Regions from separate parts of the Neorhizobium sp. 2083 genome, predicted to be linked through region 1. Evidence: riboswitches for the same ligand, from Rfam matches in the RefSeq annotation. Region 1 holds a riboswitch; the other holds the start of a gene.

Region 1 (6,006 bases):
CGGCATGCAGCCCTATCAGGGCATCGTGCCGCTCGACGGCTCGTCGCTGGAGGAGATCGCCGGCGTCTATTTCCGCCAGTCGGAGCAGATCCCGACCAAGGTGCGCCTGGGTGTCGCCGAATTGTTCGATCGCGATGCCGAGGGCAAGCCGCGCCACAACTGGCGGGCAGGCGGGCTCGTCGCGCAGTTCCTACCGCAGGCGCCCGAGCGCATGCGGCAGCCGGACCTGCATGGCGGCGATGGCGATGAGCGCGATATCGATTTCGCCGACGACGATGCCTGGGCGGAAGCCCGCACGCTGGTGGAAACGATCGACACCGACGAGCTGACCGACCCGCAGGTCGCGATAGAGCGGCTGTTGTTTCGCCTTTTCCACGAGCGCGGCGTCCGGGTCTACACGCCCCAGACGGTATTCGACCGCTGCAGCTGCTCGCGCGACAAGATCAAGGGCGTCCTGTCGGGCTTCAGCGCCGAGGAGATCGAGGCAAGCGAGGAGGATGGCGAAATCGCCGTCACCTGCGAGTTCTGCTCGACCACGTATCGTTACAAGACGGACGAATTCGCCGTTGCTTGACGGTTAAACGGCGGGAGAAAACTCCCGCCGTATTCGTTTCAAGGCATCTTGCACTCGAAGTTCGCGCCGTCTTTCAGATCGCCGTTGCCTGAATACCTGGCCGATTGCGGATAGGGGCAAAGTGGCCGTGTCATCGCCGGCTTGCCGTCCTTCATCTGGCTCGCCCGGATCACTTCCGGCGCCTTGCCGTTCTCCACCCAGTCCATCAGCGGCGTGAAGGCGTCGAAGACATCCGTGCCATAACCCGCGGTGCAATGGAACATGCCGGGCACCATGAACAGGCGGTAGAATTCCGCCGTCCGCTCGGCGCCCATCTGCTTGCGGACAGCTTCATAGTAGTTCACGCCCATCATCGGGTTGAGCGCCGGGTCAGACCAGCCGAAATAGGTGATCATCCGCCCGCCGCGCTTCCGGAACTCGCTGAGGTCCGGATTGGTCGCGTCGACGATCTCGCGGATCGCGCCGATCTTCGGATATTCGGCGTCGAAGTCGAATGTCTTCCAGTCGATCGCTTTTCCGGAAGCGGGCAGCATTGCCATGTTCTTGACGAAGGTCTCGCCATAGGCGAGCTGCCGGCTCGGCCCCGGCTCGGATACCATCCACATGTCCCAGCCGCTCACCCCGGTCGGATCGACGCCCTCGGTGCCGAACTGCACGCCGGGAAAAATCGTCTCGCCCTTGATCTTCACGCCGCCTGCCAGCGTCTTCAGCGTTTCGGCCTGCGCCGGCGTGAAGCAGTCGGAGCCACCAGCCTCGCAGATCTTGAGGTCCTTGGCCGGATCGAAATTGCATTGCCGCGGATCGGCAATCAGCCCATCCCTGGCGCCGTCGATCGCATCGCACTTGTCCATCACCGCCTTGGCAAGCACGGGAAGCTGCGCCCGGCTGATCGGTGCCTTGAGCAGTGCTCGCGCATTCCACACGCCCCAGATCTGCGTATTGGTGAGGTCGAGGACCGGCGCTCCGGCAAGAATGCCGTCGAAATCGCCCGGATAACGCTGCGCCGCCATCAGCCCCTGACGCCCGCCCGTCGAGCAGCCGTCCCAATAGGAGAAGGACGGATGCCGGTCGTAATAGCGTGCCGCGATCGCCTTGGCGGTATCGACGGTGACATGCACGGCTCGCGAGCCATAATCGATCAGGAGGTCGAGATCCTGCGCGAAATCCCCGAGCTTGTAGGTAACCGCGTCATGGCCGGTATTCTGCTGGACGGTGAGGAAGCCCCTCGAAAGCGCGGCATTGCGGGTGGCCACCCGCGAAGCTGCGGCAAGATCCTCGCCCGCATAACCGCCATTGCCGAACATGTAGAGCCGCCGGTTCCAATTGTCGGGCAGGGTGATCTCGAAACGCACCTGCGGCCGGATATAGCCGGTCACCTGGCAATGGCCGGGCACGTTTCCGACACCCGCCACATGCGTGGCTTTCAGGGTCGTGACGTCGGCGAAGGATTGGCTGTTCAGCATGCCGCAGGCGATCTGCGGCGAGACGGTGGCGGATACGAAATCCGGCCTGTCCTTCTGGTCGATGAAACTGCTTTTGTTCTGCGCGAGCGCCGGAGTGAAGGCCGCAAGCGTCACCAAGGCGCAGGATGCCAGCAGAAGGCCCAATTGATCGGGTTTCGTCATCAAGTTCTCCTCCCAAAGACCGTTTGACGCAACCAGGATGCCGCAGGAGGGAGGGGGGAACAAATAGATAAACCACCGTCACCCATAACCTTCAGGTTGTCGTCGGTGGCGCCCGGTCTAGTTGAGGACGCGCATCAGGCCCGGTGAATCCAGCGAGAAAGCCGGGATCGTCACCTCGAAGGTCTCGCCTTCGTCGGTCTGCATGTCGTAATGGCCGAACATCAGCCCGGATGGGGTGTCGAGAGGGCAGCCCGAGGAATATTCGTAACTGTCGCCCGGCTTCAGCCGAGGCTGTTCGCCAACGACCCCCGGCCCGTCGACTTCATCGACAATGCCGTTCTGATCGGTGATGTGCCAGTAGCGATGGACGAGCTGCACGGTGAGCGCCGAATGGTTTTCGATGACGATGCGATAACCCCAGACATACCGGCTCTCTTCCGGATTGGATTGCTCCTCCAGGTAGTAGGGTTCGACGGCGACGTCGATATCTCTTGTCCGGGCGCGATACATGCGACACCTCAACAATTCTCACTGCTTCGATATTGTACAGGGGGACGGCGAGGTCAAGAATTCTCGCGTTTTGGACGGCCAGGTGGCGGCATTTGTTGAAGTTAAGGATAATCGGGATGGTGAATCTTCTGATCGATCCACCATCCCGGAAAAGCCGGGATTTACGCGCCCGCCTGGGCAAGCGCGCGGGCGAAATCCTCGATCAGGTCGTCGGTATCCTCGATGCCGGCCGACAGGCGTACCGTGCCCGGCGAGATGCCGAGTTCCGCGCGGGCCTCGTCCGTCAGGTTCTTGTGCGTCGTGGTTGCCGGATGGGTGATCAGGCTCTTGGAATCGCCGAGATTGTTGGAGATCCGCACGATCTCCAGCGCGTTCTGCAGCTTGAAGGCCGCTTCCTTGCCGCCCTTCAGCTCGAAGCACACCAGCGTCGAGCCGCCCGTCATCTGTCTGGCGATGATATCGGCCTGCGGATGATCCTTGCGGCCCGGATAGATGACACGCGCCACCTGCTTCTGATCGGCGAGGAAATCGGCGATCCTTGAAGCGCTCTCCGTCTGCTGTTTGACGCGCAGCGGCAGCGTCTCGATGCCCTTCAGCAGCGTCCAGGCGTTGAACGGCGACATGGCCGGGCCGGTATGGCGGAAATAGTCATGCAGGTTCTCGTCGATCCAGGCCTTGTCGGACAGCACGACGCCGCCCAGGCAGCGACCCTGGCCGTCGATATGCTTGGTGGCCGAATAGACGACGATATGAGCGCCGAGTTCGAGCGGCTTCTGGAAGAGAGGGGTCGCAAACACGTTGTCGACCACGACCTTGGCGCCGATCTGGTTGGCGAGCCTGGCGACTCCGGCAATATCGACCACTTCGAGCGTCGGGTTGGTCGGGCTTTCCAGGAAGAACACCTTGGTCTTCGGCGTGATCGCCTTTTCCCAGTTTTCCAGGAAACGCCCGTCGACCAGCGTGCATTCGATGCCGTATTTCGGGGCGAGCGTCTCGACCACCCAGCGGCAGGAGCCGAACAGGGCGCGGGCCGCGACGATATGGTCGCCGGCCTTCAGCTGGCAGAGGATCGCGGCGGTGACGGCGGCCATGCCCGAGGCGGTGGCGCGCGCATCTTCGGCGCCTTCGAGGGCACACATGCGCTTTTCGAACATGTCGTTGGTGGGGCTGCCGTAACGGGCGTAGATGAAGCCGTCGGTCTCGCCCTTGAAGCGGGCTTCGGCCGCTTCCGACGTGTCATAGACGAACCCTTGCGTCAGGAAGATCGCTTCCGATGTTTCGCCATATTGCGAGCGCAGCGTGCCGCCGTGTACGAGCTGAGTTGCCGGGCGCCATTTCTTGGTCATGCGTGTCCTCTTTCAGAACAAAAAAACCGGTCGCATAAGCAGACCGGTTTCGCACCCGGTCTTTTTAGCCACTTATTTAACGTGGCTGCAAGCCGACCGGCCAAATCACCACGGGATAAGACTGGCATAGCGCCGCGTCCCGCTTGCGTCAATGGCCGGCATTTGGTTTTGTCGCCCCGAAAACTTTAAGAGAGACATGATGGCTCGCGAAACAGGAATTCTGGCGGACCGCGCAATCGCGGCGCTTTTCGACAGTGGACGGCTGATCTCCGAGCGCGAGCTCGATCGGGACCAGATCCAGCCGGCGAGCCTGGACCTGCGTCTGGGCGCCAAGGCCTTCCGGGTCCGGGCCAGCTTCATGCCGGGTCCGGCGAGCCTGGTCTCCGACAAGCTCGATCGCCTCAAGCTTCATGTCATCGACCTTTCCGAAGGCGCGGTGCTGGAAACCGGCTGCGTCTACATCGTGCCACTGATGGAGCGGCTCGATCTGCCGGCCAATATGTCGGCCTCGGCCAACCCGAAAAGCTCCACCGGCCGCCTCGACATCTTCACGCGTGTGATCACCGACTACGCCCAGGAATTCGACAAGATCCCCGCGGGCTATTCCGGTCCGCTCTATCTCGAAATCTCGCCGCGCACTTTCCCGATCGTCGTGCGCCGCGGTTCGCGCCTGTCGCAGATCCGCTTCCGGGTCGGCAATGCGCTGCTCGGCGAGCCGGACCTCCTGCAGCTCCACAATGACGAAACCCTGGTGGCATCCGCCAAGCCGAATGTCTCGGGCGGCGGTATCGCGCTGTCGATCGACTTGTCCGGCGACAGCGCCGGCCTGATCGGTTACCGCGGCAAGCATCACACGGCCGTCGTCGATGTCGACAAGAAGGCCCAGCACGACATCTTCGATTTCTGGGAGCCGCTTTACAGCCGCGGCCGCAACGAACTGATCCTCGATCCCGACGAGTTCTACATCCTCGTCTCGCGCGAGGCGGTGCACGTGCCGCCGCTCTATGCGGCCGAGATGACGCCCTTCGATCCGCTGGTCGGCGAATTCCGTGTCCACTATGCCGGTTTCTTCGATCCGGGTTTTGGCCACGAGGCGGCGGGCGGGCGTGGCAGCCGCGCGGTGCTCGAAGTGCGCAGCCATGAGGTGCCCTTCATCCTCGAGGACGGCCAGATCGTCGGCCGGCTGGTTTACGAGCATATGCTGGAAAGACCCGAAGGCATGTACGGCACCGGCCTCGGCTCGAACTACCAGGCGCAGGGCTTGAAGCTCTCCAAGCATTTTCGCGCCTGAGGCCACCTCCGGCTTGACACGCGGGGCCGTCTGTTAGAAGTCTGAAAACCGACGCGGGTGTAGCTCAATGGTAGAGCAGCAGCTTCCCAAGCTGAATACGAGGGTTCGATTCCCTTCACCCGCTCCAGCTGCCTTTCCACTGATGTCCCGAAACGTTGATTGCCGACGTGAGCCGCTGTAATCCCGCAGACATCGGACGCACACCCGGCAAGGCGCGGCAGCTGGCTGCTCCGTTGCCCATTTTGCCCGTGGGACCGCTGTGAATGAGATTGCGCAGTCGGTGGCCGCCGGGCGCATTGAGCGCCCGGCGAACCGGCTTATTTCTTGGCGTCAGCCCAGCTCTTTACGAGCTCGTCATAGTTGACGGTGACCGGCTTTTCCTTCTCGTTGCCGATCTTGAGCTGCGGAGCGAGGTTGCCTTTCGCGACGGCATCCTTGTTCCAGTATGCGAGATCGTGTTCCTCGGCGAGCTTCGGCCCGATGTCGCCCTGGACCTTGGCGCGCTCCAGGCGCTGCAGGACCTTTTCCTGCTCGGAGCAAAGCGAGTCCATGGCTGCCTGCGCGGTCTTGGCGCCCGAGGACGCGTCGCCGATCGCCTGCCACCAGAGCTGTGCGAGCTTCGGATAGTCAGGCACGTTCGTGCCGGTCGGCGACCACTGG
Region 2 (6,006 bases), on a different contig from region 1:
AATGTAAAACGCGTGGCCATAACTTTCCCTCGCAAAACCTCACCGAAGCAAGGCAACGCGCCGCGACAGGAGTTGCTTGGCCAGGCTGCGATGAGCCCGGCCCTGCAAAGGCCCTGGCAATCATTGCTTCGAGAAGATGTAGTCCGTCTCCTGCCGCAGCACCTCGCCCGGACGCAGCACCGCATTGGGGAAATGGGCATGGTTGATGGCATCCGGCCAGACCTGGGTTTCCAGGCAGAACCCGGCAAAAGGCCCATAGCGGCGTCCGTCAAGTCCAGGCACGGGGATCTGCGGCAGCTTGAAGGCGGCATAAAGCTGGACGCCCGGCTCGGTGGTGCGAACCTCCAACGATACGCCGGAATGGATGCTGCGCGCCAAAGCGACCGAGCGCTTGTCCGTTCGCTCCGGAGAGAGGCAGAAATTATGATCGAACAGGACCTGCGCGTTCTCGTCGAAACGTTTCATCGGCCCCATGTCCCTGAGATCGAAAGGCGTGCCGGCGACGTCCATCAATTCGCCGGTCGGCACCTGTTTCTCGTCTAGGACGAGCACATGGTCGGCGGCGATCATGATGTCGTGGCCGAGCGCATCCTCACGGCCGTCGAGATTGAAATAGGAATGCTGGCATATATTGGCGGGCGTCGGCTGGTCCGTGGTGGATTCGTAGACGACGGAAAGCACGCCGTCCTTTTTGAGCTGGTAGGTCGCGGTGATCGTGCAGTTTCCGGGATACCCGGCTCGGCCATCCGGATCGGTGATCCGCAGCACCGCCTTGTCCGCGGCGTGTTCGACGATCGTCCAGTTGCGGCGCCCGATGCCGTCGGAGCCGCCGTGAAGGTGGGTGACGCCCCGTTCGTTCAGCTCGAGCTGATACGGCTTGCCATCCAGCGTGAAACGACCGCCGCCGGTACGGTTGGACGAACGCCCCGGCGTTGCGCCGAAATAGGGGGAATGGTTCAGGTAGTCCTCAAACCGCTCGAAACCGAGCACCAGCGGCGGCTGATGGCCTTCGAGCCTGAGATCCTGGATCACCGCACCCCAGGTGATGACGCTGGCCGTCAGCCCGCCGCCGGAAATCCGGACGCGATGGACGGTTTCGCCCTTTTCCGTGGTGCCGAAAACTTCGAAATTCTGATCCGCCATGGGATTGCTCCTCCACCAATAGATTTTGCGGCAAACTGCGCGATTTGACGGCAGGCCGCAACGCCGGGAACCGATAAAGTTCAGGGAAAAGCAAACTCAGCGGGTCAGCGTGCGGGTCGCCTGTTCCAACCCGCCAAGTGTCAGGGGAAACATCCGCTCGGTCATCAGCCGCCGCACCAGGGTGATGGAAGTCGTATGGCTCCAATGGTCCTGCGGCACCGGATTGAGCCAGACGCAGCGGTGGAAATGATCGGTGACCCGCTTGAGCCAGGCCTCGCCCGGCTCCTGGTTCCAGTGTTCGACCGAACCGCCGGTATGGGTGATCTCGTAGGGGCTCATCGACGCGTCGCCGACGAAGATCACCTTGTAGTCGGCGCCGTAGCTGCGGATGAGGTCGAGCGTCGGCGTCCGGTCCGACCGGCGGCGGTTCTCCTTCCACACGCCCTCGTAGAGGCAATTGTGGAAGTAAAAATGCTCCATATGCCGGAACTCTGCACGAGCCGCCGAGAACAGTTCCTCGACAACGCGGATATGGTCGTCCATCGAGCCGCCGACATCGAAGAACATCAGCAGCTTGACCGCGTTACGCCGCTCCGGCCGGGTCTGGACATCGAGATAACCGTGTTCGGCGGTGGAACGGATCGTGCCGGGCAGGTCGAATTCCTCGACCGCCCCTTCCCGCACCCAGCGGCGCAACCGCTTCAGCGCCAGCTTGATGTTGCGAGTGCCGAGCTCGACCTTGTCGTCGAAATCGGCAAATTCGCGTTTGTCCCAGACCTTCACCGCCCGGCGATGGCGGGACTGGTCCTGGCCGATCCGCACGCCTTCCGGATTGTAGCCATAGGCGCCGAAGGGGGAGGTGCCGCCGGTGCCGATCCATTTCGAGCCGCCCTGATGCCGGCCCTTCTGCTCCTCCAGCCGCTGGCGCAGCGTCTCCATCAGCTTCTCGAAACCACCCAGCGACTCGACGAGTTTCTTTTCCTCGTCGGTCAGGTGTTTTTCGGTGAGCTTGCGCAGCCATTCCTCGGGGATGTTAGCGACATCCACGCCCGACCTGCCGGAGACCGATTCAAGTCCCTGGAAATAGGACGAAAAGACCCGGTCGAATTTGTCGATATGCCGCTCGTCCTTCACCAGCGCGGTGCGGGCGAGGAAATAGAAGGCCTCCACATCGAAATCCGCGATCCCTTCTTCCATGCCCTCCAGAAGCGCAAGGAATTCCCGGAGCGTCACCGGGATCTTCGCTTCCTTGAGCTGCAGGAAGAAGGGAATGAACATCGCGTCGAGACCCTATTCGGTACCGATCTTCTCCAGATCATACGAAGTCGTCTGGTAGATCTCGTTGATCCAGTTGCCGAACAGAAGATGTGCATGGCTGCGCCAACGGTTCAAGGGCGTCAGCGTGTCGTCGTTATGCGGGAAATAGTTATGCGGCATCTTGATCGGCACGCCGGCGTTGACGTCGCGGAAATATTCGTCCGCCAGCGACGTGGAGTCGTATTCCACGTGGTTGAACATGTAGAGCCGCTTGCCGGCCTTCTCATGCACCAGGCAAATGCCCATCTCGTCGGATTCCATCAGGATCTCGAGATCCGGGTGCTTTTCGATATCGGGGCGGCGGACCTCCGTCCAGCGCGACACCGGCACCTGGAAATCGTCCGAAAACCCGTTGAGATAGATCGAGGACGGCACGAGGTTGCGGTGGCGATAGACGCCGAACGCCTTTTCCTTCAGCTCGTATTTCGGCACGCCGTGGAAGTGATAGATCGCCGCCATCGCACCCCAGCAGACATTCATGGTCGAATGCACGTTGGTCGCGGTCCAGTCGAGAATTTGTCTCATCTCGTCCCAATAGGTGACGTCCTCGAAGGCAAGCGTCTCGATCGGCGCGCCGGTGATGATGAAGCCGTCGAACTTGCGATGCTTCACCTCTTCCCAGGTCTCATAGAACGAGAGGAGATGATCTTCCGACGTGTTCTTGGCCTTGTGGCCGCCGATGCGGATCAGCGAGAACTCGACCTGCAGCGGCGAGGCGCCGACGAGGCGCGCCATCTGCAGCTCGGTCTTGATCTTGTTCGGCATGAGGTTGAGGAGCCCGATCTGCAGCGGACGAATGTCCTGCCGCACCGCCACGGTTTCGGTCATCACCCGCACACCCTCGGAAACGAGCGTGCTGAATGCGGGCAGCGTATCGGGAATCTTGATCGGCATGTCTTTACCCAACAAAATAAAAAACCGGCGACGACAAAAATCGCGACCGGTCCGTGGGAAGACATCTTCTCGCGGCCCTTTAGCGACTTTTTTAACGTGGCTGCAAGCCGGCCGGCCAAATCACCACGAATTCTCAGAAGCTCAAATACGCCTTGCTATGGCCGGCGTCAATGGGAGCAAAATCTTCCGCTCACCGCTCCCGTCGAGCCATGAAGGCCATCCGCTCGAACAGATGCACGTCCTGCTCGTTCTTCAAGAGCGCGCCATGCAGCTTCGGAAGCGCGTTCTTGACGTCGCCGCGCAGATCGGACGGGTCGACATCGTCGGAGACCAGAAGCCGGATCCAGTCCAGCGCTTCGGACGTCGAAGGCTTCTTCTTCAGCCCCGGCATTTCGCGGATTTCGTAGAACTGCGTCAGCGCATTGCGCACCAATGTCTGCTTGATGCCGGGATAATGAACCTCGACGATGCGGGCGAGCGTATCGACATCCGGGAAGCGGATATAGTGGAAGAAACAGCGGCGCAGGAAGGCGTCCGGCAGTTCCTTCTCGTTGTTGGAGGTGATGATCACGATCGGCCGGACCCTGGCCTTCACCATCTCGCCGGTCTCGTAGACATGGAATTCCATGCGGTCGAGTTCCTGCAGCAGGTCGTTCGGGAATTCGATATCCGCCTTGTCGATCTCGTCGATCAACAGCACCAGCTTCTGCTCCGACGCGAATGCCTGCCACAGCTTGCCACGGCGGATATAGTTGGCGACGTCGTGGACGCGCTCGTCACCGAGCTGGCTGTCACGCAGCCGCGAGACGGCGTCATACTCGTAGAGCCCTTGCTGCGCCTTGGTGGTGGACTTGATGTTCCATTCGATCAGGTCGAGGCCCAGCGCCGCAGCCACCTGCCGCGCCAGCTCCGTCTTGCCGGTGCCGGGCTCGCCTTTCACCAGCAACGGACGTTCGAGCCGGATCGCGGCGTTGACCGCCACCATCAGATCCTTGTCGGCAATATAGTCCGCTGTACCCTGAAACTGCATCTCGGCATCCTGATCGATCAACGCGCCGCAAACTAAAAGCTCATCCCCGGCGGTGCAACAGCTTTCCCTTTCGGCCGGCTTTGCGCTATGGGCAATGCGCATGAGCCATTCGACCTTCACCATTCTGCTCGGCGGCAATCTCACCGTCACCGACCGCCTGCGGGACGCAGTTGCCGGCAGCCGCTTCATCGCGGCCGACAGCGGCATGCGCCATGCGGCGGCGCTGGGCGTGACGCCGGAACTCTGGGTGGGCGATTTCGACTCTTCCGATGCCGCGCTGATCGCGCAGTTCCCGGGCGTCGAGCGGCAGGCCTTTCCGCCGGCCAAGAACGAGACAGACGGCGAGATCGCGACGACCGGGGCCATCGAAAGGGGCGCAGCAAGGCTGATCTTCGTCGGCGCGCTCGGCGGCGAGCGCAGCGACCACGCGCTCCAGCACTTCTTTCACGCCATGAGCCTTGCCGAACGCGGCCTCGACATCCTGCTGACCTCCGGCGACGAGGAAGCCATGCCGCTGCTGCCGGGCGCAAAGACGCTCGGCCTGCCCAAGGGCTCCCTGTTTTCCGTGATCGGCTTCTCGGACCTGGAAGGGCTCGATATCATCGGTGCACGGTATCCGCTCGACGACTTTTCGCTTCCCTTCGGCTCCTCGCGCACCGTCTCGAACGTTGCGGAAGGCCCGGTGGAATTCCATCTAAAGAGCGGCAGGGCGATGATCCTTGCCCGCCCCTACGACATGACAGGAGCCTGAGCTTTTGGCCCCCCCTATCCTGAAACTTGACGATATCTTCCTGAGCTTCGGCGGTGCGCCGCTGCTGGCCGGCGCCGGCATGCAGGTGGAGCCGGGCGACCGCATCTGCCTCGTCGGCCGCAACGGTTCCGGCAAATCCACCCTGATGAAGATCGCTGCCGGCATGGTTGAGCCGCAATCGGGCGAAGTGTTCCGCCATCCGTCCTCGACCATCCGCTATCTCGAACAGGCACCGGATTTCGCCGGTTATTCGACCGTGCAGGCCTATGCCGAAGCGGGCCTCGGTCCGGGCGACGATCCCTATCGCGTCACCTACCTGCTCGAACATCTCGGCCTCACCGGCCAGGAAGATCCGAACACGCTTTCCGGCGGCGAGTCACGCCGCGCGGCACTTGCCCGCGTCATGGCGCCGGAGCCCGACATCCTGATGCTCGACGAGCCGACCAACCATCTCGACCTGCCGACCATCGAATGGCTGGAAGACGAGCTGCGCAAGACGAGAAGCGCGCTGGTGGTGATCTCGCATGACCGCCGTTTCCTCGAAAAGGTGTCGAACGCCACCGTCTGGCTCGACCGCGGCACGTCGCGGCGTCTCAACCGCGGTTTCGGCGAGTTCGAAGCCTGGCGCGACGAGGTGCTGGAGGCCGAAGAGCTGGAACAGCACAAGCTCGGCAAGGCAATCGAGCGCGAGGAACACTGGCTGCGTTACGGCGTCACCGCACGGCGCAAGCGCAACATGCGCCGCCTCGGCGAGCTGCAGACGATGCGTTCGAACTATCGCGGCCACAAGGGACCGCAGGGCACGGTGCAGGCGACCGTCAGCGAAGGCCGCGAATCCGGCAAGCTGGTCATCGAGGCCGAAAACATCACC

The links. Region 1 has a riboswitch for S-adenosylmethionine ahead of J2X76_RS05180 (O-succinylhomoserine sulfhydrylase). Riboswitches for the same ligand answer to the same signal wherever they lie in the genome.
Region 2: another riboswitch for S-adenosylmethionine. It lies ahead of metA (homoserine O-succinyltransferase); the one in region 1 lies ahead of J2X76_RS05180 (O-succinylhomoserine sulfhydrylase).

Annotation. Positions count from the first base shown of each region.
Region 1 covers NZ_JAVDTC010000001.1:1,003,314-1,009,319, reverse strand. The annotation lists gene J2X76_RS05195 (Hsp33 family molecular chaperone) at 1-574, shown strand, start outside; gene J2X76_RS05190 (tannase/feruloyl esterase family alpha/beta hydrolase) at 613-2,199, opposite strand; gene apaG (Co2+/Mg2+ efflux protein ApaG) at 2,317-2,709, opposite strand; gene J2X76_RS05180 (O-succinylhomoserine sulfhydrylase) at 2,871-4,055, opposite strand; SAM riboswitch at 4,099-4,177, opposite strand; gene J2X76_RS05175 (2'-deoxycytidine 5'-triphosphate deaminase) at 4,252-5,346, shown strand; tRNA gene J2X76_RS05170 (tRNA-Gly) at 5,400-5,473, shown strand; gene J2X76_RS05165 (ABC transporter substrate-binding protein) at 5,664-6,006, opposite strand, start outside.
Region 2 covers NZ_JAVDTC010000006.1:170,902-176,907, reverse strand. The annotation lists gene J2X76_RS22620 (aldose epimerase family protein) at 121-1,143, opposite strand; gene J2X76_RS22615 (VWA domain-containing protein) at 1,240-2,421, opposite strand; gene metA (homoserine O-succinyltransferase) at 2,434-3,354, opposite strand; SAM riboswitch at 3,414-3,491, opposite strand; gene J2X76_RS22605 (MoxR family ATPase) at 3,545-4,384, opposite strand; gene J2X76_RS22600 (thiamine diphosphokinase) at 4,479-5,135, shown strand; gene J2X76_RS22595 (ABC-F family ATP-binding cassette domain-containing protein) at 5,140-6,006, shown strand, end outside.